2 regions of the Streptomyces sp. NPDC038280 genome follow, and region 1 is predicted to be linked to the other one. Evidence: riboswitches for the same ligand, from Rfam matches in the RefSeq annotation. Region 1 holds a riboswitch; the other holds the start of a gene.
The links. A riboswitch is a leader RNA that binds a small molecule or an ion and turns the genes downstream of it on or off. The one in region 1 is predicted to bind S-adenosylmethionine.
Positions count from the first base shown of each region.

Region 2: another riboswitch for S-adenosylmethionine. It lies ahead of ACZ7J0_RS05550 (aminotransferase class V-fold PLP-dependent enzyme); the one in region 1 lies ahead of thrC (threonine synthase).

Region 1 is NZ_JBVJYZ010000018.1:98,826-113,397, reverse strand. Features, by position in the region: gene ACZ7J0_RS28560 (alpha/beta hydrolase) at 1-608, opposite strand, end outside; gene ACZ7J0_RS28555 (SRPBCC family protein) at 716-1,216, opposite strand; gene groL (chaperonin GroEL) at 1,342-2,964, opposite strand; gene ACZ7J0_RS28545 (cold-shock protein) at 3,329-3,532, opposite strand; gene ACZ7J0_RS28540 (MoaD/ThiS family protein) at 3,941-4,219, opposite strand; gene thrC (threonine synthase) at 4,249-5,574, opposite strand; SAM riboswitch class I at 5,568-5,718, opposite strand; gene ACZ7J0_RS28530 (glucosyl-3-phosphoglycerate synthase) at 5,845-6,786, shown strand; gene ACZ7J0_RS28525 (hypothetical protein) at 6,825-7,040, shown strand; gene ACZ7J0_RS28520 (alpha,alpha-trehalose-phosphate synthase (UDP-forming)) at 7,188-8,564, shown strand; gene otsB (trehalose-phosphatase) at 8,571-9,413, opposite strand; gene ACZ7J0_RS28510 (DUF3263 domain-containing protein) at 9,476-9,853, opposite strand; gene ACZ7J0_RS28505 (ABC transporter substrate-binding protein) at 9,864-11,084, opposite strand; gene ACZ7J0_RS28500 (ROK family protein) at 11,327-12,277, shown strand; gene nagA (N-acetylglucosamine-6-phosphate deacetylase) at 12,277-13,425, shown strand; gene ACZ7J0_RS28490 (1-phosphofructokinase family hexose kinase) at 13,553-14,479, shown strand.
Region 2 is NZ_JBVJYZ010000002.1:93,742-108,313, forward strand. Features, by position in the region: gene ACZ7J0_RS05525 (C40 family peptidase) at 1-893, opposite strand, end outside; gene ACZ7J0_RS05530 (NYN domain-containing protein) at 1,212-2,576, opposite strand; gene ACZ7J0_RS05535 (hypothetical protein) at 2,644-2,886, opposite strand; gene ACZ7J0_RS05540 (rhomboid family intramembrane serine protease) at 3,083-3,820, shown strand; gene ACZ7J0_RS05545 (Lrp/AsnC family transcriptional regulator) at 3,817-4,098, shown strand; gene ACZ7J0_RS05550 (aminotransferase class V-fold PLP-dependent enzyme) at 4,463-5,869, opposite strand; SAM riboswitch class IV at 6,090-6,207, opposite strand; gene trpD (anthranilate phosphoribosyltransferase) at 6,299-7,363, opposite strand; gene qcrB (cytochrome bc1 complex cytochrome b subunit) at 7,511-9,139, opposite strand; gene qcrA (cytochrome bc1 complex Rieske iron-sulfur subunit) at 9,136-10,188, opposite strand; gene qcrC (cytochrome bc1 complex diheme cytochrome c subunit) at 10,185-10,994, opposite strand; gene ctaE (aa3-type cytochrome oxidase subunit III) at 11,060-11,680, opposite strand; gene ACZ7J0_RS05580 (hypothetical protein) at 11,847-12,248, shown strand; gene ACZ7J0_RS05585 (L,D-transpeptidase) at 12,251-13,504, opposite strand; gene ACZ7J0_RS05590 (cytochrome c oxidase subunit 4) at 13,617-14,015, opposite strand; gene ctaD (aa3-type cytochrome oxidase subunit I) at 14,012-14,572, opposite strand, start outside.

The DNA of each region.
Region 1 (14,572 bases):
GTCCGCTCGCCGAGGGCCTGCCGGATCCGGTCCAGATCGCGCACCTGGTTCGCGGTGGTGAAGCTGCGCAGGACGGCGCCGCCGTTGCGCTCGCAGGCCTCGGCGATACGCCGCGACCGGGCGGCGTTCTCGGTGACCTCGCCGTCCGGCCCGGGCCAGGAGCGCAGATTGACCAGGCGGCGGTCGTCGGGCGCGAGGCCGCAGCTCGCGGTCGTACTGCCGCCGACCCCACGGGGGTCGAAGGCGACGAGGTCGTAGGCGCCCCCCATCGCCTTCCGCAGCGCCTCGCCCTTCTGCGTCAGCCGCCGCACCCCGGAGCTGCCGGGGCCGCCGGGGATCACCATCAGCGTCCCCCGCCGTGCTCGGGGCTGCTCGCTGCGGAGGCGGGACACGGCGAGGGTGACCTGCGGGCCGTCCGGGTCGCCGTAGTCGCGCGGTACCGACAGCTCCGCGCACTCCTGTCCGGGCAGACCCGCGGCGCAGGACCCCCAGGAGAGGCCGGAGCGGGCCTGGGCGACGGCGGCGGGGGCGGTGGCCACGGTCAGGGTGGTCGCCGCGGTAGCGGCGGAGAGGGCGAGCAGCAGGGCCTTGCGGGCGTGTGTCGTCATGCCGCAAGCCTCGTCGGAGCCGGGCTTCGATCACATCCGGCAGACGGGACAGCGCTCGGTGGGGCCAGCCCCAGGGATGACACCCCCGGTGGCCGCAGCGGGCGGGATCAGGCGTCGGCGCGCTCCCACACCGGGTCCCGCAGATACTCCGCGAGGCGGTCGAGCTCCTCCGCGACGCCCGCCTCCATGCCCGTCGCGAGGGCCTGGTCCCGGATCTCCTCGGACGGCCAGACGGACCTGCTGGTCAGCGCGGTCACGTCCGGCAGCGGCGCGTCGAAGGTCAGGGTGACGTGCACGGGCGGCCCCGGCATGAGTTCGAAGACCTCGGAGTAGACCAGCCGTTTGGGGCGCTCGATCTCCTCATACGTGCCGGAGAACACCAGCTCCTGGCCGTCGCTGGCGGTCTGGCCCCAGCGCCAGGCGCCGCCCACACGCAGGTCGATCTCGCAGACGGTGGTCTCCAGCGACCGCAGGCCGTACCAGTGGCGGACGTGCTCGGGCACGGTCCACGCCTCGAAGACCCGGCTGCGGGGGGCCTCGAAGACGCGGGTGACGACGAGCTCGCGCTCCGACGGCGTACTCAGCTCGGTTACGTGGTGCTTGGCCATGATCCTGCCGCCCTCCTGGAAACCGAGTGGCTCTCCCCTCCAGGGTCCGCGAAAGCGCCGAGGGCGGCACCCCCGCCAGGGGGTACCGCCCTCGGTCATGAACCAGGAGCTGCTGAGCCGGGGGCTCAGAAGTCCATGTCACCGCCCGGCATGCCGCCCGGAGCGGCCGCGGAGGCCTTCTCCGGCTTGTCGGCGATGACGGCCTCGGTGGTCAGGAACAGCGCCGCGATGGAGGCCGCGTTCTGCAGAGCGGAACGGGTGACCTTCGCGGGGTCGATGATGCCCTCGGCGATCATGTCGACGTACTCACCGGTCGCGGCGTTCAGGCCGTGGCCGACGGGCAGGTTGCGCACCTTCTCGACGATGACGCCGCCCTCGAGACCACCGTTGACGGCGATCTGCTTCAGCGGGGCCTCCAGGGCGAGCTTCACGGCGTTGGCGCCGGTCGCCTCGTCACCCTCCAGGTCCAGCTTCTCGAAGACCGAGGAAGCCTGGAGCAGAGCCACGCCACCACCGGCGACGATGCCCTCCTCGACGGCCGCCTTCGCGTTGCGAACGGCGTCCTCGATGCGGTGCTTGCGCTCCTTGAGCTCCACCTCGGTGGCGGCGCCGGCCTTGATGACGGCCACGCCGCCGGCCAGCTTCGCGAGGCGCTCCTGGAGCTTCTCGCGGTCGTAGTCCGAGTCGGAGTTCTCGATCTCGGCACGGATCTGGTTCACGCGACCGGCAACCTGGTCGCTCTCACCGGCACCGTCGACGATCGTGGTCTCGTCCTTGGTGATGACGACCTTGCGGGCGCGGCCCAGCAGGTCCAGGCCGGCGTTCTCGAGCTTGAGACCGACCTCCTCGGAGATGACCGTGCCGCCCGTGAGGATGGCAATGTCGTTCAGCATCGCCTTGCGGCGGTCGCCGAAGCCCGGAGCCTTGACGGCGACGGACTTGAAGGTGCCACGGATCTTGTTGACGACCAGGGTCGACAGGGCCTCGCCCTCGACGTCCTCGGCGATGATCAGCAGCGGCTTGCCCGACTGCATGACCTTCTCCAGGAGCGGGAGCAGGTCCTTGACCGAGGAGATCTTGGAGTTGACGATCAGGATGTACGGGTCGTCGAGCGACGCCTCCATACGCTCCATGTCGGTGGCGAAGTACGCCGAGATGTAGCCCTTGTCGAAGCGCATACCCTCGGTGAGCTCCAGCTCCAGACCGAAGGTCTGGGACTCCTCGACGGTGATGACGCCTTCCTTGCCGACCTTGTCCATCGCCTCGGCGATGAGCTCGCCGATCTGGGTGTCGGCAGCGGAGATGGAGGCGGTCGAAGCGATCTGCTCCTTGGTCTCCACGTCCTTGGCCTGCTCGAGCAGGGCGCCGGAGACGGCCTCGACGGCCTTCTCGATGCCGCGCTTCAGGGCCATCGGGTTGGCGCCGGCGGCCACGTTGCGCAGGCCCTCACGGACGAGCGCCTGGGCCAGGACGGTCGCGGTGGTCGTACCGTCACCGGCGACGTCGTCCGTCTTCTTGGCGACTTCCTTGACCAGCTCTGCGCCGATCTTCTCGTACGGGTCCTCGAGCTCGATCTCCTTGGCGATGGACACACCATCGTTGGTGATCGTGGGGGCGCCCCACTTCTTCTCGAGGACGACGTTCCGGCCCTTGGGGCCAAGGGTGACCTTGACGGCGTCGGCGAGCTGGTTCATCCCGCGCTCGAGACCGCGCCGTGCCTCCTCGTCGAACGCGATGATCTTGGCCATGTGAAGTGGTCCTCCCGGACTGGGGTGGATAGCGACGGACTGTGTGGCGCCCGCGACGGACGGCCTGCCTGCCTGCGTGGTTCCTTGCCCCACCCGGCCTGCGGGCCTCGCCGACCCAGTCCTTCTGTCACTCTCACGTGGAGAGTGCTAACGCCAATGATTAGCACTCGAGGTAGGAGAGTGCAAGGCCGCTCCGCGGGAGCGTCGGCGTGGAGTGGTGGTCGGGCGACGGGTGGGCGCGAGCGCCTCTCGAGGTCCGGGCGGCGTCGGTCGCACGAGGCCGGGCACGCACGAGGGGCCCGCGTCCCTGGTGGGATGCGGGCCCCTCGGCGTGAGTGCGTCGGTGGCCGAAATCGCGCCGTACTCAGCCGGCGAGCTTGACCATGTCCGCCTGCGGACCCTTCTGGCCCTGCGAGATCTCGAACTCGACTCGCTGACCTTCTTCAAGGGTGCGGTAACCGTCCATCTGGATCGCGCTGTAGTGGACGAAAACATCCGCACCACCGTCGACCGCGATGAAGCCGTACCCCTTCTCCGCGTTGAACCACTTGACGGTGCCCTGAGCCATGCCTAACTCCCCTGTTACTGGCCCTTGCGCAGGACCGCACTTCGCGGACCCTGGGTCAGACCTCGCTCACCGCAGGTAGGTGAACGTGCGCCGGAACGCGTCGACCGCGGCTGAATGTATCTGCCCAACTGCCCTCTGCAACAGGTCAGTCGGACGAGAATTCTGGGCGGAGCCGAACGGAAGATTTCCGTGAATTGCCAATATTCCGGGGCAAGTCGGGCCCGACAAAGGGAACATTAGGCACAAGGGGTTCGAACACTTTGGCTGCTTCTTATCGCGTGCGGGCGCATTCTCATATGCGGGCGGCACAAGCAGCGGCGGGGACTTCCCCAACCCTACCGCGTTCAACCATGCAGAATTGCCCCCTCCGCTTTTGCGCGGAGGGGGCAATGGGCCATTCAACGAGAGTCAGCAACCGCCCGCGACGGCCGGGATGATCGACACGCCCGCCCCGTCCGGCGTCGCCGTCTCGAGACCCTGCTCGAAGCGGACGTCGTCGTCGTTCACGTACACGTTGACGAAGCGGCGCAGCTTGCCCTGGTCGTCCAGGACGCGGGCCGCGATGCCCGTGTGGTTCTTCTCCAGGTCCGCGATGACCTCGGAGAGGGTCGAGCCCTGCGCCGAGACCTCGGCCTGGCCGCCCGTGTACGTACGGAGGATGGTGGGGATGCGGACGTTGACGCTCATGGTCGTTCTGCCTTCCGTTGCGTGAGTGGTCAGCCGGCCAGGCCGGCGTCGCGGAACGCGTCCAGGCTCGGGCGGATCGTCGCGGACGGTCCCGTGGTCGGGGAGACCGCGTCGAGGGTCTTGAGGCCGTCGCCGGTGTTGAGCACGACCGTGGTGAGGGCCGGGTCGAGCAGGCCGTCCTCGATCAGCTTCCGGGTCACGCCGACGGTCACACCGCCCGCGGTCTCCGCGAAGATGCCCTCCGTACGGGCGAGGAGCTTGATCGCGTCGACGATCTGCTCGTCGTTGACGTCCTCCACCGCGCCGCCGGTGCGACGGGCGATGTCCAGGACGTACGGGCCGTCGGCCGGGTTGCCGATCGCCAGGGACTTGGCGATCGTGTTCGGCTTCTGGGGCCGTACGACGTCGTGGCCGGCCTTGAAGGCGGCGGACACGGGCGAGCAGCCCTCGGCCTGCGCACCGAAGATCTTGTAGGGCTTGTCCTCGACCAGGCCCAGCTTGATGAGCTCCTGGAGACCCTTGTCGATCTTCGTGAGCTGCGAGCCGGAGGCGATCGGGATCACCAGCTGGTCGGGGAGCCGCCAGCCGAGCTGCTCGCAGATCTCGTACGCCAGCGTCTTGGAGCCCTCGCCGTAGTACGGGCGCAGGTTGACGTTGACGAAGCCCCAGCCCTCGCCGAGCGGGTCGCCGATGAGCTCGGAGCAGAAGCGGTTGACGTCGTCGTAGTTGCCCTCGATGCCGACGAGCTCACCGCCGTACACCGCGGCCATGACGACCTTGCCCTGCTCCAGGTCGTGCGGGATGAACACGCACGAGCGGAATCCGGCCCGGGCGGCCGCGGCGCCGACCGCGCCGGCCAGATTGCCGGTGGAGGAGCAGGAGAGGGTGGTGAAGCCGAAGGCGCGGGCGGCCTCCAGCGCCTGGGCCACGACGCGGTCCTTGAAGGAGTGCGTCGGGTTGCCGGAGTCGTCCTTGATGTACAGGCCACCGGTCACGCCCAGCTCACGGGCGAGGTTGTCGGCCTTGACCAGCTTGGTCCAGCCGGGGTTCAGGTTCGGCTTGGTGGCCACGTCCGCCGGGACGGGCAGCAGCGGCGCGTAGCGCCAGATGTTGTCGGGACCGGCCTCGATCTGCTTGCGCAGGGACTCGGGGTCACCGACGGGAAGGTCGTACGCGACTTCCAGCGGGCCGAAACACAGCTCGCAGGCGAAGATCGGGCCGAGGGGGAAACGCTCACCGCATTCGCGACAGGAAAGTCCCGACGCGGGACCGAGGTCGACGGTGGTGGTGTCGCTGGTGTTTCCGGTGCTTGCAACAGTCTGCGCAGCCATGGAGGCGAGGCCCTTTCTCCTCATCTTTCCCATGACGAACGTCGCCATGAGACGGATTTGGCACCTTCCCTAGCCGGGAGCCTCGCTGCGCAGTGACTGCGGACGAGACCGGCTGGAGGGTTGCCGGGGCTTCAACGGGCCGTTTCCCTCTGCCCCTCTGGATGAGCGGTATTCGATTGTGTGTGTCTCCGCGAGAGGACCCCCGACATACGACGGTCATCCGCGTTGTTCAAGACTGTAACCGAACCCCCGGACGGTTGAGATGGTCGTCCGATCCGCGAGATGGAGATCACTTTGCTGGATGAGGTGGAGCGCTGGCTGACCCGGCGGTCCTGGTCCGTGGCTGACCGCCCGCTCGACCAGCTGCTCGCGGCCAAGCGTGGCACAACGGTCAGCGTCGTGCTGCCCGCGCTGAACGAGGAGGCGACGGTCGGCGACATCGTCTCCGTGATCCGGCGCGAGCTGATGTCGGCCGCCGTGCCGCTCGTGGACGAGCTGGTCGTCGTCGACTCCGGCTCCACGGACCGTACGGCCGAGGTCGCGGCCGCGGCCGGAGCGCGCGTGGTGGCGCGGGACTCGATCCTTCCCCGTATCCCGGCCGTACCCGGCAAGGGCGAGGTCCTGTGGCGGTCGCTGCTGGTGACCGGCGGGGACATCGTCTGCTTCGTCGACGCGGACCTGCGGGACTTCTCGGCGGACTTCGTCTCGGGGATCGTGGGCCCACTGCTGACCGATCCCGGGGTGGACTTCGTCAAGGCGATGTACGACCGGCCGCTGGGCGACGCCCCCGGCCAGGGCGGGCGGGTGACCGAGCTGGTGGCCCGGCCCCTGCTCAATCTGCACTGGCCGCAACTGGCCGGCTTCGTGCAGCCGCTCGGCGGCGAGTACGCGGCACGCCGCTCGCTGCTGGAGCGACTGCCCTTCCCGGTCGGCTACGGAGTCGAGCTCGGCCTGCTCGTGGACGCGCTGCACATGGTGGGCCTCGACGCGCTGGCGCAGGTGGACGTGGGCGTGCGCAAGCACCGCCACCAGGACGGGCAGGCACTGGGGCGGATGGCGGCGGCGATCTACCGGACGGCGCAGCTGCGACTGTCACGGGGCCATCTGGTGCGGCCGCGGCTGACCCAGTTCGAGCGCGGCGAGGACGGTTTCGTACCGCTGACCCATCAGGTCGACACGGAGGAGCGCCCGCCGATGGCGGATGTCGTGGAGTACCGGCAGCGCCGCGTGGCGTGACACCTAATGATCATGTGTTTTGTCTACCTTTCCGTTTTATGTGGATCAGACATGGATTGAGAGCATGTGTCGTCGGTGCGCTGGCGACCGCCCTGGTGACCCCCCTCCCCGCCCCGGCCAACGCGGCGGGACGCCATATGGCCCACAGCGACACCGGCTCGGAGCAGCTGTGGCTCCTGGCGGGCGTCGCGCTGACACTGGCCGCGATCGGCGCGATCGCGCTGGCGGCGGTGCGGAGCCGCCGCGACCTCTGAACCGGGCCGCCGTCGGCGCGTCCGCCCGCCCCTGTCCGCCGGTGTCCCGCCACCGATCCCGCCATTCGTGACCGGTTTCGCGGCCGGGCTCCCCCGGGAGCCCGGCCGTACGTTTGAGCGTTTGGCCCGCGGGCTAGGTTTCGGCACATGTCTTCTGTACTCGTCGCCTCGAACCGCGGTCCGGTGTCCTACGTACAGCGAGAGGACGGCACGCTCGACGCGCGGCGGGGCGGGGGCGGGCTCGTGTCCGGCCTGAGTGCCGTGTCCGGGGAGGACAGCCTGTGGGTGTGCGCGGCCCTGAGCGACGGCGACCGCACGGCCGTGCGCTCCGGGGTCGGCGAGGCGGGCGTCCGGATGCTCGACATCGACGCCGCCGTGCACGCCGACGCGTACAACGGCATCGCGAACTCGGTGCTGTGGTTCGTCCACCACATGCTCTACCAGACACCGCTGGAGCCGGTCTTCGACACCGAGTTCCGGCGGCAGTGGGGCGCGTACGAGGCGTACAACCGGGCCTTCGCCGAGGCGCTGGCGGCCGAGGCGGCGGACGGGGCCTCGGTCATGGTGCAGGACTACCACCTGGCGCTGGTGCCGGGCATGCTCCGCGAGCTCCGTCCCGACCTGCGCATCGGTCACTTCTCGCACACCCCGTGGGCGCCGCCCGAGTACTTCCGGATGCTGCCCGACGACATCGCGGAGCAGTTGCTGCGGGGAATGCTCGGCGCGGACCGGGTGGCGTTCCTGACGCGGCGGTGGGCGGACGCCTTCGCCGCCTGCTGCGAGGCCGTGGTGGGCGGCACGGGACGCACCGCGCTCGGCGTGCACGGCCTCGGCGCGGACGCGGACTTCCTGCGCGAGCGCTCCCGGAGATCCGATGTGGAGGACCGGCTGGCCGCGCTGCGCGAACAGATCGGGGGCCCGGACCGGCGGGTGATCGTCCGGGTCGACCGGACCGAGCTGTCGAAGAACATCGTGCGGGGGCTGCTGGCCTACCGCACCCTGCTGGAGGACCACCCCGAGTGGCGCGGCCGGGTGGTGCACGTCGCCTTCGCGTACCCCTCGCGTCAGGACCTCGCGGTCTACCGCGACTACACGGCACAGGTCTCCCGCGTCGCGCAGGAGATCAACTCCCGCTTCGGGACGGCCGACTGGACCCCGGTCGTCCTGCACGTCAAGGACGACTTCGCCCGCTCCCTGGCCGCGTACCGGCTGGCGGACGTGGCCCTGGTCAACCCCATCCGGGACGGCATGAACCTGGTCGCCAAGGAGATTCCGGTCGTCTCCGACCGGGGCGTGGCGCTGGTGCTGTCCCGGGAGGCGGGGGCATACGAGGAGCTGCGGGACGACGCGATCACGGTGAATCCGTACGACGTCACGGGCACGGCGGCGGCCCTCCACGAGGCCCTGACCATGCCGGACGGCGACCGCGCCGAGCGCACCAAGCGCCTGGCGGCCGCAGCGACGGCTCTGCCGCCGCAGCGGTGGTTCCTGGACCAGCTCGAGGCGCTGGGCCGGGGCGACTGATATTCCCTACTGGGGGACCATGATCGCGTCCCTCAGCGACCTGAGCAGCCTCACGACCCCCTCCGGGCCGGGCACCAGCAGGTCCGCCCGGTCCGCCAGTTCGGGGACCTCGGACGAGCCGCTGCACACCAGCAGCCCCGGCACACCGTCCGACCGCAGCTTCTCCACGGCCGCGAAGGCCGCCAGGTCACCCAGGTCGTCCCCCGCGTACAGCACGGCCCCGGCGCCGGTCTCCCGCAGGTACTCCGAGAGCGCGACGCCCTTGTCCATGCCCGGCGGGCGCAGTTCCAGGACGAGACGGCCCGGTTCGACGACGAGGCCGTGTCGGGCGGCCAGGTCGCCGAGCGGCTCGCGCAGCGCCTCGAACGCGGCCTGCGGATCCTCGGCGCGGCGGGTGTGGACGGCGACCGCGCGGCCCTTCTCCTCGATCCAGGTCCCACGCCAGGCGCCCGCCCGGTCGAGGACCCCGGGCAGCTCCGCGCGGACGGCGGCGACGCCGGGGTGGGCGGGCGCGGCCCGCACGGTGCCGGTGACGGCGTCCCAGCGCTCGGCGCCGTAGTGACCGAGGACGACGAGGTGCTCCAGGCCCGGAACGCCGGCGAATCCGCCGTACCGGACGGCGACCCCGGCGGGCCGCCCGGTCACCACGGCGACCGAGGCGATGTGCGGGGCGAGACCGGCGAGGACCGGAGCGGCCTCCGGGTGGGCCCGGGCCTGCTCCGGGTCAGGGACGATCTCGGCGAGGGTGCCGTCGAAGTCGAGTGCGACGACGGCCTGCTCCGGGCGGGCCAGGAGCGCGGCGAGGCCGTCACGGCCGGCGGGTGTCGTGGGATGCGGAAGGCTGCCCATGCGTCGACCCTATCGAGCGGGGCGGAGGGCGGCCATGGCGCCCACGGAAGTCCCCCACGAAGTCAGCGGCGCTCCCGGCGCGCGTCGCGGACACGACGGAGCCGGTTGACGGTCACCGGGTCGTGGGCCAGGGCGCGCGGATCGTCGAGCAGGGCGTTCAGGAGCTGGTAGTAGCGCGTGGCGGAGAGCCCGAGCCGCTCCCGTACGACCCGCTCCTTGGCGCCGGGACCGGGCCACGACCGCCGCTCCAGGGCGAGGACGGCGAGGTCGCGGTCACTGAGACCGCCGGCCGGGCCCGCGACGACGTCGGGCCGGTCCGGCGCCTCGGTCCGGTCCGGAACGGCGGTCCCGTCCGGGGCGTCGGTACGGCCCGGCGCGTCGGCGGGGCCGTCGGCCGGGCCCAGGGGATCGGAGGGGCCGGGGGGCGTGCTCGCGGTCATACGAGCCAACTTATTCGGCGTTCTCCGCCGCCGTCGCGTCGCGGCCTATCTGGTTCAGCACGACCTTCGGCGAACCACCGGGCGCGACCGCCTTGCCGATGTTCTTCTTGATGTTCTCGCTGACCTGCGCCCAGGAGGTCTTGCCGACCGGCGGGAGCTGCGCGGTCGGCAGCTCGTCGAGGAACGCGCGCAGATTCGCGTGGGACGGGTCCTGCCGCATGGCGTCGCTGGTGCTGACGGTGACCGGCAGCAGATCGTTGTCCCCCGCGAACTTCAGCACGTTCTCGTCGCTGAAGACGAAGTTGAGGAACTCGCCGATCTCGCGGCGGTGGTTGTTCTGCTTGAAGCCCATGATCCAGTCGGCGACGCCCATCGCCGACCTGGCCTTGCCGTTCATACCGGGCAGGGCCACCTCGCCGACCTTCACGCCGTTCTTCTCCGCCTCCTGCATCAGCGAGGGGTGGCCGTTGAGCATGCCGACCTCACCGCGCGAGAAGGCGGCGAAGGCCTCCTTGCGGTTGAGCTTCCCCGGCTCGACCGGCCCCGTGAGCTCCTTGTCGACCAGGTTCTTCTTCACCCAGTCGAAGGTCTTGATGTTCTCGTCCGACTCGATCGTGTAGCGGCCGACCTCGTCGGTGTAGCCGTCGCCGCCGCTGAGCAGCCACATCAGCGTCTCGGCCTGCGCCTCCTCCGGGCCCAGGGGCAGCGCGAAGGGGTACTTCACCTTCTTCTTCCCGAGCTTCTCGGCATCCTCGGCGAGCTCGGCCCAGGTCGTCGGCGCGCCATCGATACCGGCCTGCTCGAACAGGTCCTTGTTGAAGAACAGCAGCCGGGTGGAGGCGGCGAAGGGAAGCCCGTACTGGACGTTCTTCATCTGCCCGGCGGCGACCAGCGGAGCGAGGAAGTTGGCCTGCACGGGTACGGAGAGCAGCTCGTCGGCGGAGTACAGCTGGCCGGCGGCGGCGTAGTCGGCGTACGCGCCGATCTGCGCCATGTCGGGGGCCCGGCCGGCCTTGACCATCTCGGCGACCTTGCGGTCGACGTCGTTCCAGGACTCGACCTGGACCTCGATCTTCACCCCGGGGTGCTTGGTCCGGTACGCGGCGACCAGTTCGGCCCAGTACCGCTTGGTGGAGTCGCCACCGTTGAGGTCGTAGTCCGCGGCGACCAGGGTGAGGGTGACGTCACCGGAATCACCGGTGGTACCGCAGCCCGACAACGTTGCCGTCATACCGAACGCCGCGATCGTCGCGGTGATTGCCAAGAAGCGCCGCTGCACAGCCCTGTCCCACCCTCTGCTCATCATTGAGCTGCGATTTTCCCCCATGAAACGGGATGAGGTCTACACCAGTTGCATATCGCTTCCGCAACACACGCCCAGGGAGCGGGTGAACGCCCGCGGATTTGTATGCGAACGCAACAATCCTCGGCAGTGGACTAGACCTTTCCTGGGTCACGGGCCAGACTGTCCCCGTGAGACACGTCATCGCCCTCGATGTGGGCGGCACCGGTATGAAGGCCGCCCTCGTCGGGGCGGACGGGGCACTGCTCCACGAAGCGCGCCGGGCCACCGGCCGCGAGCGCGGCCCCGAGGCCGTCGTGGACACGATCCTCGGGTTCGCCGCGGAGCTGCGCGCCTACGGGCAGGAGCGCTACGGCCGGCCCGCCTCGGCCGCCGGAGTCGCCGTGCCCGGAATTGTCGACGCCGAGAACGGCATCGCCGTCTACGCCGCGAACCTCGGCTGGCGCGACGTCCCCATGCGCGCCCTGCTGAGCGAGCGCCTCGACGGCGTGCCCGTCGCCCTCGGGCACGACGTCCGCACCGGCGGTCTCGCCGAGGGCCGGATCGGCGCGGGACAGGGCGCCGACCGGTTCCTCTTCGTCCCGCTCGGCACCGGCATCGCCGGCGCCATCGGCATCGGTGGCTCCATCGAGGCGGGCGCCCACGGCTACGCCGGCGAGATCGGGCACATCGTCGTACGCCCCCAGGGCCCCGCCTGCGGCTGCGGCCAGCGCGGCTGCCTGGAGACCCTCGCGTCCGCCTCCGCGGTCACCCGCGCCTGGGCCGAGGCCTCCGGCGACCCCGCCGCCGACGCCGCCGACTGCGCCAAGGCCGTCGAATCCGGCGACCCCGCCGCCGTACGGGTGTGGCAGGACGCCGTCGACGCCCTCGCCGACGGCCTGGTCACCGCGCTCACCCTGCTGGACCCCCGCACGCTCATCATCGGTGGCGGTCTCGCCGAGGCCGGTGAAACCTTGTTCACACCACTGCGGGCCGCCGTCGAGGAACGCGTGACGTTCCAGAAGCTGCCCGCCATCGTCCCGGCGGCCCTCGGGGACACCGCCGGATGCCTGGGCGCGGGGCTCCTCGCCTGGGACCTGCTCGCCACCCCCACCGAGCCCGACCCGGAGGTATCCGCCTGATGGCCGATCGCAAGGTTCTCGCCGGCGCCCGCGTAGTGCTGCCGACCGGAATCGTCGAGAACGGGCGGGTGATCGTCGAGAACGACCGCATCGCGGGCGGCACCGCCCCGGACAGCGCGGCCTCCCTCGACCTCTCCGGTCACTGGGTCGTGCCGGGCTTCGTCGACATCCACAACCACGGCGGCGGCGGCGCCTCCTTCACCAGCGGCACCCTCGACGAGGTCCTGACCGGCATCCGCACCCACCGGCTGCACGGCACGACCACCCTCGTCGCCTCCTTCGTCACCGGCGAGGCGGACTTCCTCAGGCAGCGCGCCGGGCTCCTCTCCGAGCTGGCCGAGCAGGGCGACATCGCCGGCATCCACTTCGAGGGCCCGTTCATCTCGCCGTGCCGCAAGGGCGCCCACGACGCATCGCTGCTGCGCGACCCCGACCCGGCCGAGGTCCGCAAGCTGATCGACGCGGCGCGCGGACGGGCCACGATGGTCACCCTCGCCACCGAGCTGCCCGGCGGCATCGACTCCGTACGGCTGCTCGCCGAGCACGGCGTGATCGCCGCGATCGGCCACACGGACGCGACGTACGAGCAGACGCGCGAGGCCATCGACGCGGGCGCGACCGTCGCCACCCACCTCTACAACGCGATGCCCGCCCTCGGCCACCGCGCGCCCGGCCCCATCGCAGCGCTCCTGGAGGACGAGCGGATCACCGTCGAGCTGATCAACGACGGCACGCACCTGCACCCCGCCGCCCTGGAGCTGGCCTTCCACCACGCCGGCCACGACCGGGTCGCCTTCATCACCGACGCCATGGACGCGGCCGGCTTCGGCGACGGCATCTACCACCTGGGGACGCTGGAGGTCGAGGTGAGGGAGGGCGTCGCACGGCTCGTCGAGGGCGGCTCGATCGCGGGCTCCACACTCACCCTGGACACGGCGTTCAAGCGGGCCGCGACCGTGGACCGGCTGCCCGTCGAGTCGATCGTGCGGGCGATCTCCGCCAACCCGGCGAAGCTCCTCGGCATGGACGACCGGATCGGTTCGCTGGAACCCGGCAAGTACGCGGACCTGGTCGTCCTGGACGCCGACTTCACGCTCAAGGGCGTGATGCGCAGGGGCGATTGGGTGGTTGAGCCCCACCTGGGCTGATCCGCTCCGCGCATTCCCGCAAGGCGGTTGACCCAGGGGTCTGGGCCAACCGCCCTCCGTTTGACATGATCAGGGCGCGTACGGGGACAGCAAGCGCGTTCTGCACGGGGATTGACGGGGTGTACTGGTGATTCTGACGGTCACGCTCAACACCGCGCTCGACCTCACCTACCGGGTCCCCGCGCTCGTCCCGCACGCCTCCCACCGCGTCACCGAGGTGACCGAACGCCCCGGCGGCAAAGGCCTCAACGTCGCCCGCGTGCTGGCCGCCCTCGGCCACGAGACGGTCGTCACCGGCTTCGCGGGCGGCGCCACCGGAGAGGTCCTGCGCGGCCTGCTGGCCGGCGGTCCGGTGCGCGACGCGCTGGTGCCCGTCACCGGCACCACCCGCCGCACCCTCGCCGTCGTCGACGCGGCGTCCGGCGACACCACCCAGCTCAACGAGCCGGGGCCGCACATCTCCCCCGGCGAATGGGGCGCCTTCCTCACCACCTACGAGCGGCTCCTGCGCGACGGCTGCGCGGCGGTCGCGCTCTGCGGCAGCCTGCCGCCCGGCATCCACGTCGGCGCCTACGCCGAGCTGATACGGCTCGCCCGCACCGCCGGCGTCCCCGCCCTCCTCGACACCAGCGGCGAGCCGCTGCGCCGGGGCATCGCCGCCCGCCCCGCCCTGGTCAAACCCAACGCCGACGAGCTCGCCCAGCTCACCGGCTCCCGCGAACCCCTGCGCGCCACCCACGACGCCCGACGCCGCGGCGCGCACTCCGTCGTCGCCTCCCTCGGCCCGAACGGCCTCCTGGCGGCGACGGCCGACGGCACCTGGCAGGCCACCCCACCGGCCACGGTCAAGGGCAACCCCACGGGCGCCGGCGACTCCACGGTCGCGGGCCTCCTCTCAGGCCTGGTCGAACACCTCCCCTGGCCGGACCGCCTGTCCCGCGCGGTGGCACTGTCGACGGCGACGGTCCTGGCACCGGTGGCGGGCGAGTTCGACGCGGAGGCGTACGGTGATCTGCTCACGCGGGTCGTGGTGCGGGAGCACGCGGCGGCGTAGACGCGCGCGGGCGGTCCCCCACACGAAGCGCCGCACAAACTGCTCGTCCCGGCTCGCGGAGCGAGACCGGGACGAGGCGGACGACGGGACAGC
Region 2 (14,572 bases), on a different contig from region 1:
ACCAGGTCGCCGGGCTTGAGCTGGCTGCGGCCTATCTTCACGCCGTCGTTCTGCTGGGTGTAGGTGGTCCGGGAGATCCCCACCCCGGCCTGGCGGTACGCCCACTGCGTAAGACCCGAGCAGTCGTACGAGTTGGGGCCCTCGGCGCCGGAGACGTACGGCTTGCCGATCTGGGTGGCGGCGGCCGAGAGCGCGGCGCCGCCGCGCTGCGAGGCCGGGACCTCGTTGCCGAGTTCGATCCGGTCGCCGGCGTCGCGGCTGGCGCGCTGCTCGGCGTCGCGCATCTTCGCGCGCTCGGCGGCGGTCAGGGTGTTGAGGAGCTTCTGGGCCTCGGCGAGCTTGCCCTGGAAGGCCTTCTTCTTCTCGCCGAGCGTCTTGCGGACGTCCTCGAGGTCGGCGAGCTTGGCGGTCGCCTCGGCGCGCTGCTGGGCGAGCGTCCGCTGCTTGGCCTGGATGGACTGGAGCACCTCGGTCTGCTTGGCACCGAGCTGGTCGATCGCGGACGCCTTGTCGAGGTAGGTGTCCGGGTCGGAGGAGAGGAAGAGCTGGATCGCCGGGTCGATGCCGCCGGAGCGGTACTGCGCGCTGGCCACCGAACCGATGCTGTCGCGCATGGTGTTGAGCTCGGCCTGGCCGCGGGCGACCTTGTCCTGGAGCGCGCTGACTTCCTTCTGCAGCTTCTCGCGTCGTTCGTCGGCCAGGTTGTACTGCTCCGTGGCCTCTTCCGCCTCGTGGTTGAGCTTGTCGACCTTGGACTTGACCTCGTCCTTGCTCGGCTTGGGGGCGGCCTGAGCTCCGGTCTGGGCGGTCAGGGCGACAGCCGCGGCGGCGGTCACGCCGAGCACGGTCACACGGGTGCGGCTCGGCTGCTTGGGACGACGGTGGGACGCCACGAAGGCGAGCTCCTTCTTCCTCAGCCGCCTACCGGGCCGTTGGGGTCGATGCCCCGGCTCCGCGCAAGGTGTCCGGCACCCCCCGTAATCGGGCCGAACTGCACGAATTAGGCGGTTCCTTCACTGCCATCCCGGATGGATGATCAACCGCGCGAAGGTTTGAGCCCTGACCCTAGTGACCATCTTGTGATCAGTTCAAATCCTCATGCGAAAAATCTTGCTCAGGCGACACATTATTTCCGCACATCACACGCGTAGTAATGAGCACTTGACGTTACGTTTCCTCAATTCGGGCATTAGGCCCACGAGTTACGAATGTCAGGATGCGCGCGAAAGCCGCTTCAGCAACAAGGCGGACGCGACAGGCCGGGCTCCGGCCTTGGCCACACCGTCGGCGACCTCACGGTCGGTGGAGACGACCACCACGGGCCGGCCCGGCGGCTCCGCCCGTACCAGCTGGCGGATCAGCTCGTCCGCCGTCACACCCGGCTTGGAGAACAGCACCCGCACCCCGCGCGGCGGCGCGAGCAGGACGGGAGCGGCCAGTTCGGCCCCGTCGAAGACACAGGTGACCTCGGCGCCCGAGCGGGCCGCCAGCGCCGAGAGACCACCGAGCAGCCGCAGCCGCTGCTTCTCCAGGGGCATCGTCGGATAGCCGGTCTTGGTGACGTTGTAGCCGTCCACGACCAGATGCGCCTGGGGCAGCGCCAGCAGCTGGTCGAGCAGGGCGGGGTCCGTCTCGGACAGGGCGCGCGCGGCGATGTCCTTGGGCGACATCCGGCCCGGTTCGACGGCGTCGACCGTGTCGGCGGGATGGACGGAGACGGGCGGCAGGGCCAGCTCCCGGCGCAGCCCCTGGGCCGCGTCCAGGACGGTGTCCAGGAGCAGTCGCAGGCGCATCTCCTCGACCGAGCGCCCCTCACGGGCGGCCCGGCGGCTGGTTTCCAGAGCGGCCTCGACCTCGCCCAGGCGGGCCTTGAGGCGGCGCGTCTCGCTCTCCGCGGCGGACACGTGCGACGCGGCCTCCGCCTTGATGGCGTCGATGTCGGCGTGGGTGCGGCGCAGGGCGGCCTCTCCCCGCTTCACGTCGCTCACAGCGCTGCGCAGCTTGCGCTGAAGCGATTCGGCCTCCTTGCGCGCCGCCTCCAGCTCCGTACGCAACTGCTCGGTCTCGCTGCGGGTCTGCGTCCGGGCCTCGGCGAGCTCCTGGCGCAGCCGCTCCAGCTCCCGCCGGCCCGCCTCGTCGGCGCGCTCGGCGTCCGCCCGCAGGGCCTCCTCGCCCGCCGCGGCGACCAGCTTGACCCAGCCGGCCGGACGCAGCACATAGGCGGTCGCGGCCACATCGACGGGGTCGGCGGCCGCGGGCGGGGAACCGGCCTCGACGGCCCCCGTCAGCTCCGGCTGCGCCTCCTTGAGCCGCTCGCCGATCCGCTGGCGGAACAGCGGGTCACTCTCCAGCGCGGCCGCCATCGCGTTTCCCGCGAACTTGGCCCGGCGAGTCGGGGTGAAACGGGCGTACTGGCGCAGCGGCGGCGGCAGTTCGGCGACGGTCAGACCGCCGAAGGCGTCCGAGACCAGCGCGACGACCCGCCGCCGTACGCCTTCCGGCAGCGGGCGGTCGAGCGCCTCGGCGGCGTCGTCGGCCCGGCCGGCCGGCTCACCACCGCTTTCCGGCTGCTCCACGATCCGTCACCCCACTACCCGTCCTCGTCCTACCGGGCCGCTTCCCCGGATTCCCGCAGGAATCCCCTCAGGAGGCGGAGCCCGGCCTGTCCACCAGTTCGATCTGGTCCACCGCGTTGCACCAGCGGCAACGGACCGACTCGATGGTCTCACTGACCACCTCGCGCTCCTCCACTGTCGGCTCACCGGCCAGGTCCAGATGGACGTACTCGACGACCTTCGACGAGCGGGTCACGTCGAAGCGGGTCAGATTGCCGCAGAGCGTGCAGCGCCAGCGGGTCTCGGCGGTCGGCTGTGGAACCGTCGTCATCGGTCCGTCCTCTTTCATGGTGCGCTCGTACCAGGTGCGGGAGCCGCGGTGCGCCGTCGAACTGCGGATGTACTGCCCGTAACCCTACGGGCATGGGGGTCCCCCCTGCTCACGCGGAGCGGAGGTTGGGGGAGGGTACCCGTTGGCGCGGCGAGGCACTCTGTCCGGCTCGGTCCGGTTACGCCATGATCTGTTCATGATCGATCATCGGGGAATCGACTGGCGACGCCTGGCCCGGAGCGTGGTGGACGGGCCCACCGTCACCTACGGCCTCATCGGCGCCTGCTGTCTGATCTTCCTGGTGAGCCCGGCGTCCGGACTCAATCCGGGGTACGGCACCGGCGACGCGCTGCTGGCGGCTCAGGACGACTACTTCCGGCGGTGGGGCGTGGTGCCGGCGGAGCTGCTGGGCGGCGACCCGAGGGCGCTTCTGACTCCCCTCACCGCTCTCTTCGTCCATGGCAACTGGCTGCACCTCCTCGGCAACATGCTCTTCCTCCATGTCTTCGGAGCGATGGCCGAGGAACGGATGGGTGCGGCGCGGTTCGCGCTCTTCTGCCTGGGCTGCGGCTATCTCGCGCTCCTGGCGTACGCGGTGGCCCACGCCTCGTCCGAGCAGACCCTCGTCGGGGCGTCCGGCGCGATCTCGGGCATCCTCGGCGCCTTCCTGCGCCTCTTCCCGAAGGCCCGGGTGACGAGCCTCTTCCCGTTCCTCTTCTTCCTGCCGCTGCGCTTTCCCGCATGGATCGTGCTGGTCTTCTGGTTCGTCCTCCAGTGGCTGGCCGCCCGCAGCGCCGGGACGGGGCCGGGTGTGGCCTATCTGGCGCATCTGGTGGGCTTCGGGCTGGGCTTCCTCTACGCCTGGGGACGGCTCCGGGGTGGGGCTAGAGTGAAGGCCCAAGCCGCGGCGACCGAGGGAGAAAGCCAGCCGTGATCACCGCGATCGTGCTCATCAAGACCAGCGTGGACCGGATCCCCGAGATCGCCGAGTCCATCGCCGCGCTGGACAGCGTCAGCGAGGTGTTCTCCGTCACCGGCACGTACGACCTGATCGCCATGGTGCGGGTGGCCAAGCACGACGATCTGGCGGACGTCATCCCGGGCATGATCAGCAAAATCCCGGGCGTCGAGGCGACGGACACGCATGTCGCGTTCCGCACGTACTCGCAGCACGACCTGGAAGCGGCGTTCGCGCTCGGCCTCGACGCGTAGCCCTCGGGCGGGCGGCGGACCGGATGGGGCGGGTCCCACACCCTGCGGTCCGGGCCCCCGCGCGGGCGCTGCAGGTGGGAGCACCGGACGGCGTCATGCCGCCCGCTCCCCCGCGCATCGTGCGGACAGATCCACGGGGGCCGGACGCCGACGGCGCGGCACCCCCGCGGGAAGGCCCGCACCCTGCCCACGCCTCCCGCACGGGCGGGGCGGACGGGAGGCACCGGGCGGGCGGCAGGCCGACCCGCCGTACACCGGGTGCGGACGCCGACGGCGGGAAGCACCCACCGGGAGACCCGCACCTCCGCGTACGCCCCCGCCGCCGCGGCCGTTCACTCGGACGGGGGACCCGGCTCCGTGGGGTTCAGCCGCGGGCAGGGACGCAACGGCCGTCCTCCGTGCGGTAGTTCCACTTCGCGCCCTCCCGCACCAGCTCCTTGACCGCGCCCACGAACCGCTCCACGTGCTCGTTCGGCGTGCCCGCCCCGAAGCTCACGCGGATCGCGTTCAGCGCCGGGGCACCGCCCGGCTCCGCTTCCGGCGCCCCGCACTCGCCGATGTCCTGCGGGTCGCTGCCCAGCAGCGTCCGGACCAGCGGGTGGGCGCAGAAGAGGCCGTCGCGGACGCCGATTCCGTACTCCGCCGAGAGCGCGGCGGCGAAGTGCGAGCTGTTCCACCCCTCGACGACGAACGAGATGACGCCCACGCGCGGCGCGTCGTCGCCGAAGAGCGAGAGGACCCTGACCTCCGGGACCTCGGCGAGCCCCTCGCGGACCTTCGCGATCAGGTGCTGTTCGCGCGCCACGAGCCCGTCGAAGCCGGCCTCGGTCAGCGCCCTGCAGGCGGAGGCGAGGGAGTACACCCCGATGACGTTCGGCGAACCGGCCTCGTGCCGGGCCGCGGTCGTGTGCCACTCGACGTCGACGCCCCCGTCCGTCCGCCGCGCCACCTTGCGCGACGCGCCACCGCCCGCGAGGTACGGCTCGGCGCTCTGCAGCCAGTCCGCACGGCCCGCGAGGACTCCCGAGCCGAACGGCGCGTACAGCTTGTGCCCGGAGAAGGCGACCCAGTCGACGTCCAACTCGGCGATGTCGACGGGGTGGTGAGGCGCGAGCTGCGCCGCGTCGAGGACGATCCGGGCGCCGTGCGCGTGCGCGGCGGCGGCCAGTTCCCGTACCGGCCACAGTTCACCGGTGACGTTGGACGCTCCGGTGACACAGACCAGCGCGGGGCCGTACGGGTCACGGTCGGCCAGCGCCCGCTCCAGCGTCTCCACCGCCTGGCCGGGCGTGCGGGGGGCGTTGAGGTAGGTCACCCGCGCGTCCTGCCACGGCAGGAGGGAGGCATGGTGCTCGGTCTCGAAGACGAAGACCTGGCAGTCGGCCGGGAGGGCGGCGGCCAGCAGGTTCAGGGAGTCGGTCGTCGACCGGGTGAAGACGACCTGGTCGCCCGGGCGGCAGCCGAGGAACTCCGCGACCGTGACACGGCTGTTCTCGAACAGGTCGGTGGAGAGCTGCGAGAGGTACCCGGCGCCCCGGTGCACGCTGCCGTAGTAGGGGGCGTACGCGGCGACGTCGTCCCACACCCGCTGGAGGGCCGGGGCGCTGGCGGCGTAGTCGAGCGCGGCGTAGGTGACCTCGCCACCCGTCACGAGCGGCACGGTGACATCGCGGCCGAGGACGGGCAGCGGCGCGGCGCAGCAGGGGTCACCGGCGTCGGCGGAGCAAGAGGAGGAGGTCGTGGAAGTGGCGGCGTTCGGGTACGCGGACATGGCGGTATCTCCCGGCAGGAATGGTGAACGGCTTCAGGAACCCGCGCGGCAGATCAACGGCCGTGCCGCATACGGGGGTTGCCTCAACACACGGCCGAGTCGCCGCATGGAGGGTGTGCTGAAGAAGGGGCTTGTGAAGCCCTATCGCATTCGCTTGCTCACGAGACTGCTCCCTTGAGGACCAGGACCCCAGGGGCTGTGACATCGAACGATGTCCAGGGGCCCGCGCTTGCCGTAGACCTTGCTGCCTACGGCCTGGTCTTCACCCGGGGCACCCCGCCACGGACGGAGGGTTGCCGGACAGCGAGCCGGGGCCGTAATCGCTGTCACTCATGACCTTGGGGAGCATCTTGCCATACGAGAGGAAACGCGCAAGGCGCGGTCCAGAATCTGGACCGCGCCCCTACGCGCACAGCACTCCGCGTTTCCTCAGGCGTTGCTCGCCGCCACCCAGCGCTCCAGCGCCGCACGGGCCGCCCCCGAGTCGATCGACTCGGCGGCCTTCGCCATCCCCGCCCTGATCTGCTCCGCCAGCGGCGCGTCCGTCGGGGCGAGCGCGACCAGCGCCGCGGCCGAGTTGAGCAGCACCGCGTCCCGTACCGGCCCGGCCTCCCCGGAGAGCAGCCTGCGGGCCACATCCGCGTTGTACGACGCGTCGGCGCCGCGCAGCGCTTCCACCGGCACGAGCTCGATGCCGACGTCTCTCGGGTCGAACGCCTCCTCGCGCACCGCCCCGTCCCGCACCACCCATACGCGTGACGTGGCCGTCGTCGTCAGCTCGTCCAGGCCGTCGTCGCCACGGAAGATCAGCGCGCTGGAACCGCGCTCGGCGAGCACCCCGGCCATGATCGGCGCCATCCGCTCGTCGGCGACACCGGTGGCCTGCGCCTTGACCCGGGCCGGGTTGGTGAGGGGCCCGAGGAAGTTGAAGGTGGTCCGGATGCCGAGTTCCTTGCGGGCCGCCGCGACATGGCGCAGGGCCGGGTGGAACTTCACGGCGAAGCAGAACGTGATCCCGGCTTCCTCGGCGACCTCGGCGACCCGCGCCGGCGTCAGCTCCAGATTGACGCCGAGCTTTTCCAGTACGTCCGAGGCGCCGGAGGCCGAGGAGGCGGCACGGTTGCCGTGCTTGACGACCTTGGCCCCGGTGCCGGCCACGACGATCGCGGACATCGTGGAGATGTTGACGGTCTTGGCGCCGTCGCCGCCGGTGCCGACGATGTCGACGCTGGGGCCGGGCACCTCGATGGTGCGGGCGTGCTGGTACATGGTGCGTACGAGCCCGGAGATCTCCTCGACGGTCTCGCCCTTGGCCCGCAGCGCCACCGCGAAACCGGCGATCTGGGCGTCGGTGGCCTCGCCGCGCAGGATGCGGTCCATGGCCCAGGCGGTGTCCTCGGCGCTCTGGTCGCGCCCGGTGAGCAGTCCCTCCAGTACGGCCGGCCAGGAGCGGCCCGCCGTGGTAGGTCCTCCAGCGGGGGTCACAGCGCTCATGGTCGCTCCTGGGTCCATACGGATAAGGGTGTCTCCACCCTATCGAGCGCGGGGGACGGCAAAGAGCCCCGTCCAGCGAATGGACGGGGCTCCTGCCGTGGCGACCTTTGGGGGTCCCCCCGGGGCGAAGCCCCAGGGGGAAGGTGATCAGTGGTGGCCGTGGCCGCTGGTGATCTCCTGGTACTCCTCGGCGGTGGGCTTGGCGATCTGACTGTCCTCGCCGTAGTAGCTCTTGTTGAGCTTGACCCGCAGCTTCTCCGTGCGCGAGATCTTGCGCTCCACACCGTTCTCGTCGACCGTCGGGCCGAGCTCGGCGGGCGCGTACTGCTCGTGCGCGGTGAGCTTGTACCGGTCGCCCTCGCTGAGCGGCTCGTGGACCTCCACGAACTCGCCGTGCGGCAGCCGCTTGATGATGCCGGACTCGCGTCCGTGCAGCACCTTGTCGTGGTCACGCCGCTGCAGACCCAGGCAGATCCGCTTGGTGACGATGAACGCGATGACCGGCCCGGCGATGAAGAAGATCCGGACGAACCAGGTGATCGAGTTGATCGACAGATGGAGGTGGGTGGCCCAGAGGTCGTTTCCACCACCGATCAGCATGATCATGTACGCCGCGATCCACGCGACACCGAACGCGGTGCGGGTCGGCGCGTTGCGCGGGCGCTGGGCGATGTGGTGCTCGCGCTTGTCACCCGTGATCCAGGACTCGATGAACGGGTAGACCCCCATCGCGCCCAGCACCAGCGGGAAGAGCACCAGCGGGATCATCACGCCCAGGACGAGCGTGTGGCCCCAGAGGTTGATCTCCCAGCCCGGCATGAAGCGGATCAGACCCTCGGCGAAGCCCATGTACCAGTCGGGCTGGGCGCCGGTGGACACCTGGTCCGGACGGTACGGACCCATGGCCCAGATCGGGTTGATCTGCGCGATGGCCGCGATGACCGCGATGACACCGAAGACCAGGAAGAAGAAGCCTCCGGCCTTGGCCATGTAGACCGGCATCAGCGGCATGCCGACGACGTTCTTGTTCGTACGGCCCGGGCCCTGGAAGTGCGTGTGCTTGTGGACGAACACCAGGATGAGGTGGGCGACCACCAGACCGAGCATGAGGCCCGGCAGCAGCAGGATGTGCGCCGAGTAGAACCGGCCCACGAAGTCGCCACCGGGGAACTCTCCCCCGAAGAGGAACATCGAGATGTAGGTGCCCACGATCGGCATGGACAGGATCGCGCCCTGCGTGAACCGGACACCGGTGCCGGAGAGCAGGTCGTCCGGGAGCGAGTAACCGGTGAAGCCGGTGAACATGCCCAGGAAGAACAGCAGGAAGCCGAACAGCCAGTTGATCTCACGCGGCTTGCGGAACGCGCCCGTGAAGAAGACGCGCATCATGTGCACGAACATCGCGGCGAGGAAGATCAGCGCCGCCCAGTGGTGGATCTGCCGGATGAGCAGACCACCGCGGACGTCGAAGCTGATGTGCATCGTCGAGTTGAACGCCTCGGACATCAGCTGACCCTGCAGCGGGATGTAGCTGCCGTGGTACTCCACCTCGTTCATCGACGGGTGGAAGAACAGCGTCAGATACACACCCGTGAGGATGATGACGAGGAAGCTGTACAGCGCGATCTCACCGAGCATGAAGGACCAGTGGTCCGGGAAGATCTTGCGCATGTTGGCCTTGGCGAGGCTGTAGATGCCCAGCCGTCCGTCGGCCCAGTCGGCGACCCGCTCGCCCGCGGGTGCCTTCTTGTTGCTTGATTCGTTCACGGTGCTCATCCGCGCTCCCAGAAGGCAGGGCCGACGGGCTCTTCGAAGTCGCCGAGCGCCTCGAGGAAGCCCTTGTCGTTCACGCCGATCCGCAGCTGCGGCAGCGCGTGGCCGGCCGGGCCGAAGATGACGCGGGCGCCGTCGGACAGGTCGAAGGTGGACTGGTGGCACGGGCAGAGCACGTGGTGCGTCTGCTGCTCGTACAGCGAGATCGGGCAGCCCACGTGGGTGCAGATCTTCGAGAAGGCGACGATGCCCTGGTGCGACCAGTCGAGCTCGCGCTTGTCCTTGATGTCCTCCGGCTGAAGCCGGACGATCATCAGGGCGGCCTTGGCGATCTCGTTCTGGAAGCTGTGGTCGTGCTCCGAGAGGCCCTCGGGCATCGCGAACGTCAGCGAACCGACGGCGACGTCCTCGGGACGCAGCGGCTCATGCGTGTTCATGTTGATGAGCTGCTTGCCCTTGGCCCACAGGGTCTTGCGGAGCTTCTCCTCCGGCAGCGGACCCATGTCGCGCAGCAGCACCACACCGGAGAGCGGCACCAGCGCCAGCGCACCGAACATCGTGTTGCGGATCAGCTTGCGCCGACCCAGCGCGGACTCGGTGGCACCGGCCGCGAAGTCGGCCATGACCTTGGCCTTGACCTCGGGCGACGCGGCGATCGGGTGACGATCGTCGGACATCTCCACGTCGGACATCAGGGTGCGGGCCCAGTGGACCGCGCCCGCGCCGATGAAGAAGAGAGCGAGTCCGAGGGTCCATCCCAGCGCGAAGTTGAGCGCGCTCACCCGGCCGAACGGCCAGATGTACACGATCTGGTCGACCGGGAAGATCACGTACGAGGCGATGAAGCCGACGGTGGCCAGCATCGACAGCGTGAACATGAAGGCGACCGCTCGCTCGGACCGCTTGGCGGCCCGCTCGTCGATGTCCTGTATGCGCGGCTTGTGGGCCGGGAGGCCCGGGTCCGCGAACGGGTCGTCCGCGACCTTCACCGCGCCGTGCGCGGTCTCCTGCTCAGCGGGCAGGTTCTCTTCTGGAATCTCTTGGGTACTCATGACTTCTTGGCCTTAGCGGTGTGGGCCGCGACCCAAATGGCAACTGCGATCAGTGCGCCCAGCCCGAAGATCCAGGCGAACAGGCCCTCGGGGACCGGTCCGAGACCACCCAGCGTCAGACCGCCGGGGTTCTTGGACTGCTCGCCGTTGACGGCCTTGACGTACGCGATGATGTCCTTCTTCTCCTTCTCCGGCATGGTCGTGTCCGGGAAGGAGGGCATGTTCTGCGGGCCGGTCTGCATGGCCTCGTAGAGGTGCTTCGGGCTCACGCCTTCGAGGCTCGGGGCGTACTTGCCGTGCGTCAGCGCGCCGCCCTCACCGGTGAAGTTGTGGCACTGGGCGCAGTTGGAGCGGAACAGGTCGCCACCCTTGGCGATGTCCGCGCCGTCGGGGCTGTACTGCCCCTCGGTCGGCGTGATCGGGCCGGCGCCGAGAGAGGCGACGTACGCGGCGAGCTGATCGATCTCGGCCTGCGTGTAGATGACCTTCTTCTTCGGCACCTGGGCGCCCGGCTGCTGCGCCGGCATGCGGCCGGTGCCGACCTGGAAGTCCACGGCTGCGGAGCCGACGCCGACCAGGCTCGGGCCGTCAGTGGTCCCCTGACCGCTGACTCCGTGGCAGCTGCCGCAGCCGACGGAGTAGAGCTTCTTGCCCTCCTCGATGGCAAGGGACTGGGCGGTCTCGTCGGCCTTCGCCGTGCCCGCAGGTGCGAACGCGGCGTACAGCCCCCCGGTGGCCGCCAGCGCGAGGAGTAGGACGACGACCGCCGCCAGCGGATGGCGTCGTCGTGCGGAGAGCTTTTTCACGGATTACCCCGGTGTCAGGATCTTCTGCGTCGATGCTTGCTGGATGTGCCGGACTTCGGGTCCGACTACTTGATCATGTAGATCGTGGCGAAGAGGCCGATCCAGACGACATCGACGAAGTGCCAGTAGTAGGACACGACGATGGCGGCGGTTGCCTGCTCGTGAGTGAATCTCTTGGCCGCGTACGTCCTGCCGAGGACCAGCAGGAAGGCGATGAGACCGCCCGTCACGTGCAGGCCGTGGAAGCCGGTCGTCAGGTAGAACACCGAGCCGTACGGGTCCGACGAGAGCGAAAGGCCCTCGTGCTTGACCAGCTCGGTGTACTCGAAGACCTGGCCGCCGATGAAGATCGCACCCATCACGAATGTGATCACGAACCACGCCCTCAGCTTCTTCACGTCGCCCCGCTCCGCGGCGAAGACGCCGAGCTGGCAGGTGAGTGAGGAGAGCACCAGGATCGTGGTGTTGGTAGCCGAGAACGGGAAGTTCAAGGCCGAGGCCTTTTCTGCCCAGAACTCGGCACCCGTCACCGATCGCAGGGTGAAGTACATCGCGAAGAGGGCCGCGAAGAACATCAGCTCGGAACTCAGCCAGATGATGGTTCCGACGCTGGTGAGGTTCGGTCGATTGACCGACGGGTGCGCGTGCCCGGTTTCTACTGTCGTTGCTGTCGCCACGACCGACATTATGTCGGTCGCTTATCCCGCCCTCACTCCGGGGGGTACCGTTCGGAGTGTCAGGGGGGTGTGTCCAGCCCGAACGGCCCATCGAAGCGGTGTCCGAACCGGTGTTGACACGCCGTGGGACGGAGTAGCATCCGGCCCATCGGTTGATGACCTTCACGGAGGAACGATGCAGTCGAGCGCCACGGTTCTGGTCTACAGCGACGACGCGAACACCCGTGCGCAGGTGCGGATGGCCGCCGGGCGAAGGCCCGCTGCCGATGTTCCCCCGGTCGAGTTCATCGAGTGCGCGACACTCCCGGCGGTTCTGGAGCAGCTGGACGGCGGCGGCATCGACGTCTGCGTGCTGGACGGCGAGGCCGTGCCCGCGGGCGGTATGGGCGTGTGCCGGCAGATCAAGGACGAGATCTTCCACTGTCCCCCCGTGCTGCTGCTGATGGGGCGCCCCCAGGACGCCTGGCTGGCGACCTGGAGCCGTGCGGACGCCGCGGTGACCCTCCCCGTCGAACCGGTCGAGTTCGCGGCCGCTCTGGCGGCCCTGCTGCGCACCCGGCCGGCCGTCCGGGCCTGACGCTAGACCGCGGGCCGCAGCCTCGCCTGGTCGGTGGGGCTGCTGCCGTCGCGGGTGCCCGCCAGCAGGGCGCTGCCCTTGCGCCACTTGTCCCAGTTCAGGTTCCAGTCGCCGTAGCCGTTGCCGAACGGGTCCATCTCGGCGCCGTAGCTGTTGATGACCTTGACGATGTCACCCTCGCGGACGTTCTCGAAGAACCAGGCGGCGTTGCTGGTGGACATGCCGGTGCAGCCGTGGCTCACGTTGGCGTAGCCCTGGGCACCGACGGACCACGGCGCGGCGTGGACGTACTCACCGCTCCAGGTGACCCGGGTGGCCCAGTAGACGGGCAGGTCGTAGGACTCGCTGCTGCCCGCGGAGATGCCCACCGTGGTGCTGCGCATCCGGACGTACCGCTCCTTGCCGAGGACCACTTTGATGCCGTTGCGGGTGGAAAAGCCCGGCTTCCCGGTGGTGATCGGAATGGTATTGATCACTTCTCCGTTGCGCAGCACCGTCATCTGGTGACTCGCCGCGTCCGTGATGGCTTCGAGCCGGTCGCCGATCGTGAGCTTCAGGGGCTTGGTGGCGGATCCGTAGAGCTTGTTCGCCACCTTCACGCCGCCGAGATTGCTGGTCGCGGTGACCGTCGCTCCGGTGGGCCAGTAGTCCTTGGGGCGGAAGTGCAGCTTCTTGTCGTCCGCCCAGTGCCAGGCGCCCTCGACGGCGGGTGTGGAACGCACCTTCAGGGACCGCTCGATCGCCGCGCGGGCCGCCTTGTCCTTGACCGGAAGGCTGAGCTCCGCCGTGATGGGCTGCCCGACGCCATATGTGCCCGCCTGCGGGCCGAATGCGACTTTGAGGACCCGCTTGGCCGGTGACGTCGCGAACGTGAGCGTACGGGCGCCGGGAGCGCCCTCCTCGTCCTCGGTCAGGACCTTCAGTGTGTAGTGGGCGCCGGCCGCGAGCGGGGCGGTGGAACGCCAGCGACTGCCGTCGGCGGAGAGTTCGCCGGCCACCCGGTGGCCCGCCTCGTCCACGGCCGTCACGTCCGTGATGCGGCCCTCCTTGCCCTTGGCGGTCACCTCCAGGGGCTTGTCCGGGTCCGCCTTGGCACTGCCGGCGGGCGTGTTGACGACGACCTGCTGCCCGGCGTCGTACGGCGGCGCCGAGAGGGGGTTCTTGTCCGAATCACCGCACGCCGTGGCACTCGCGCCCACGGCGACGACCAGCAGGGTGCAGCTGAGAACGGTGCGGATGCGCGGCGTGTGGTTCATGAGCTCACGGTATGAAGATTCGCCCGTTCCAGCGCGCGGAGTGACTGCAAACGAAGGACCCGGGCCACCCCCTGGAGGGGGGTGGCCCGGGTCCTTCTCGGTACTGCGTCCGCTACTGGTTCTGGTTCTCACCGCGGTAGAACTCGAAGACCCAGCCGAACAGGCCGACGAGGATCAGCGGCGCGGAGAAGTACACCAGCCACCAGCCCATGGCGATGCCCAGGAAGGCGAGCGCGCCACCGATGGCCAGCGACAGCGGCTGCCAGCTGTGCGGGGCGAAGAAGCCCAGCTCACCGGCCTCGTCCGCGACATCGGCCTCCTTGTTGTCCTGAGCCATGGCGTCCACTCGCCGGGCCGTGAAGGCCAGGTAGTAGCCGATCATGATGCTCAGGCCGAAGGCCAGGAAGAGCGCCGTCGTACCGGCCGGCTCCTTCGACCACACGCCATAGAGAATCGCCATGGCGAGGATGAAGACGCTCAGCCAGATGAACATCTTGCCCTGGATCTTCACTTGCCGGCCTCCTTGTCACCAGCGAGGGCACTGGCACCGTGGCCGGCGTGCTCGAGCTGGTCGAGAGCGGCGATCTCCGGGTGGTGCAGGTCGAACGCCGGGGATTCGGAACGGATCCGCGGCAGCGTGAGGAAGTTGTGCCGCGGCGGCGGGCAGGACGTCGCCCACTCCAGCGAGCGGCCGTAGCCCCACGGGTCGTCGATCTCGATCTTCTTGCCGTACTTCGCCGTCTTCCAGACGTTGTACAGGAAGGGCAGGATCGACAGGCCCAGCAGGAACGAGCTGATCGTGGAGATGGTGTTCAGCGCGGTGAAGCCGTCGGCGTCGAGGTAGTCCGCGTACCGGCGCGGCATGCCTTCCGCACCCAGCCAGTGCTGCACCAGGAACGTGCCGTGGAAGCCGATGAACAGCGTCCAGAAGGTGATCTTGCCGAGGCGCTCGTCCAGCATCTTGCCCGTGAACTTCGGCCACCAGAAGTGGAATCCGGCGAACATCGCGAAGACCACGGTGCCGAAGACGACGTAGTGGAAGTGCGCGACGACGAAGTACGAGTCGGA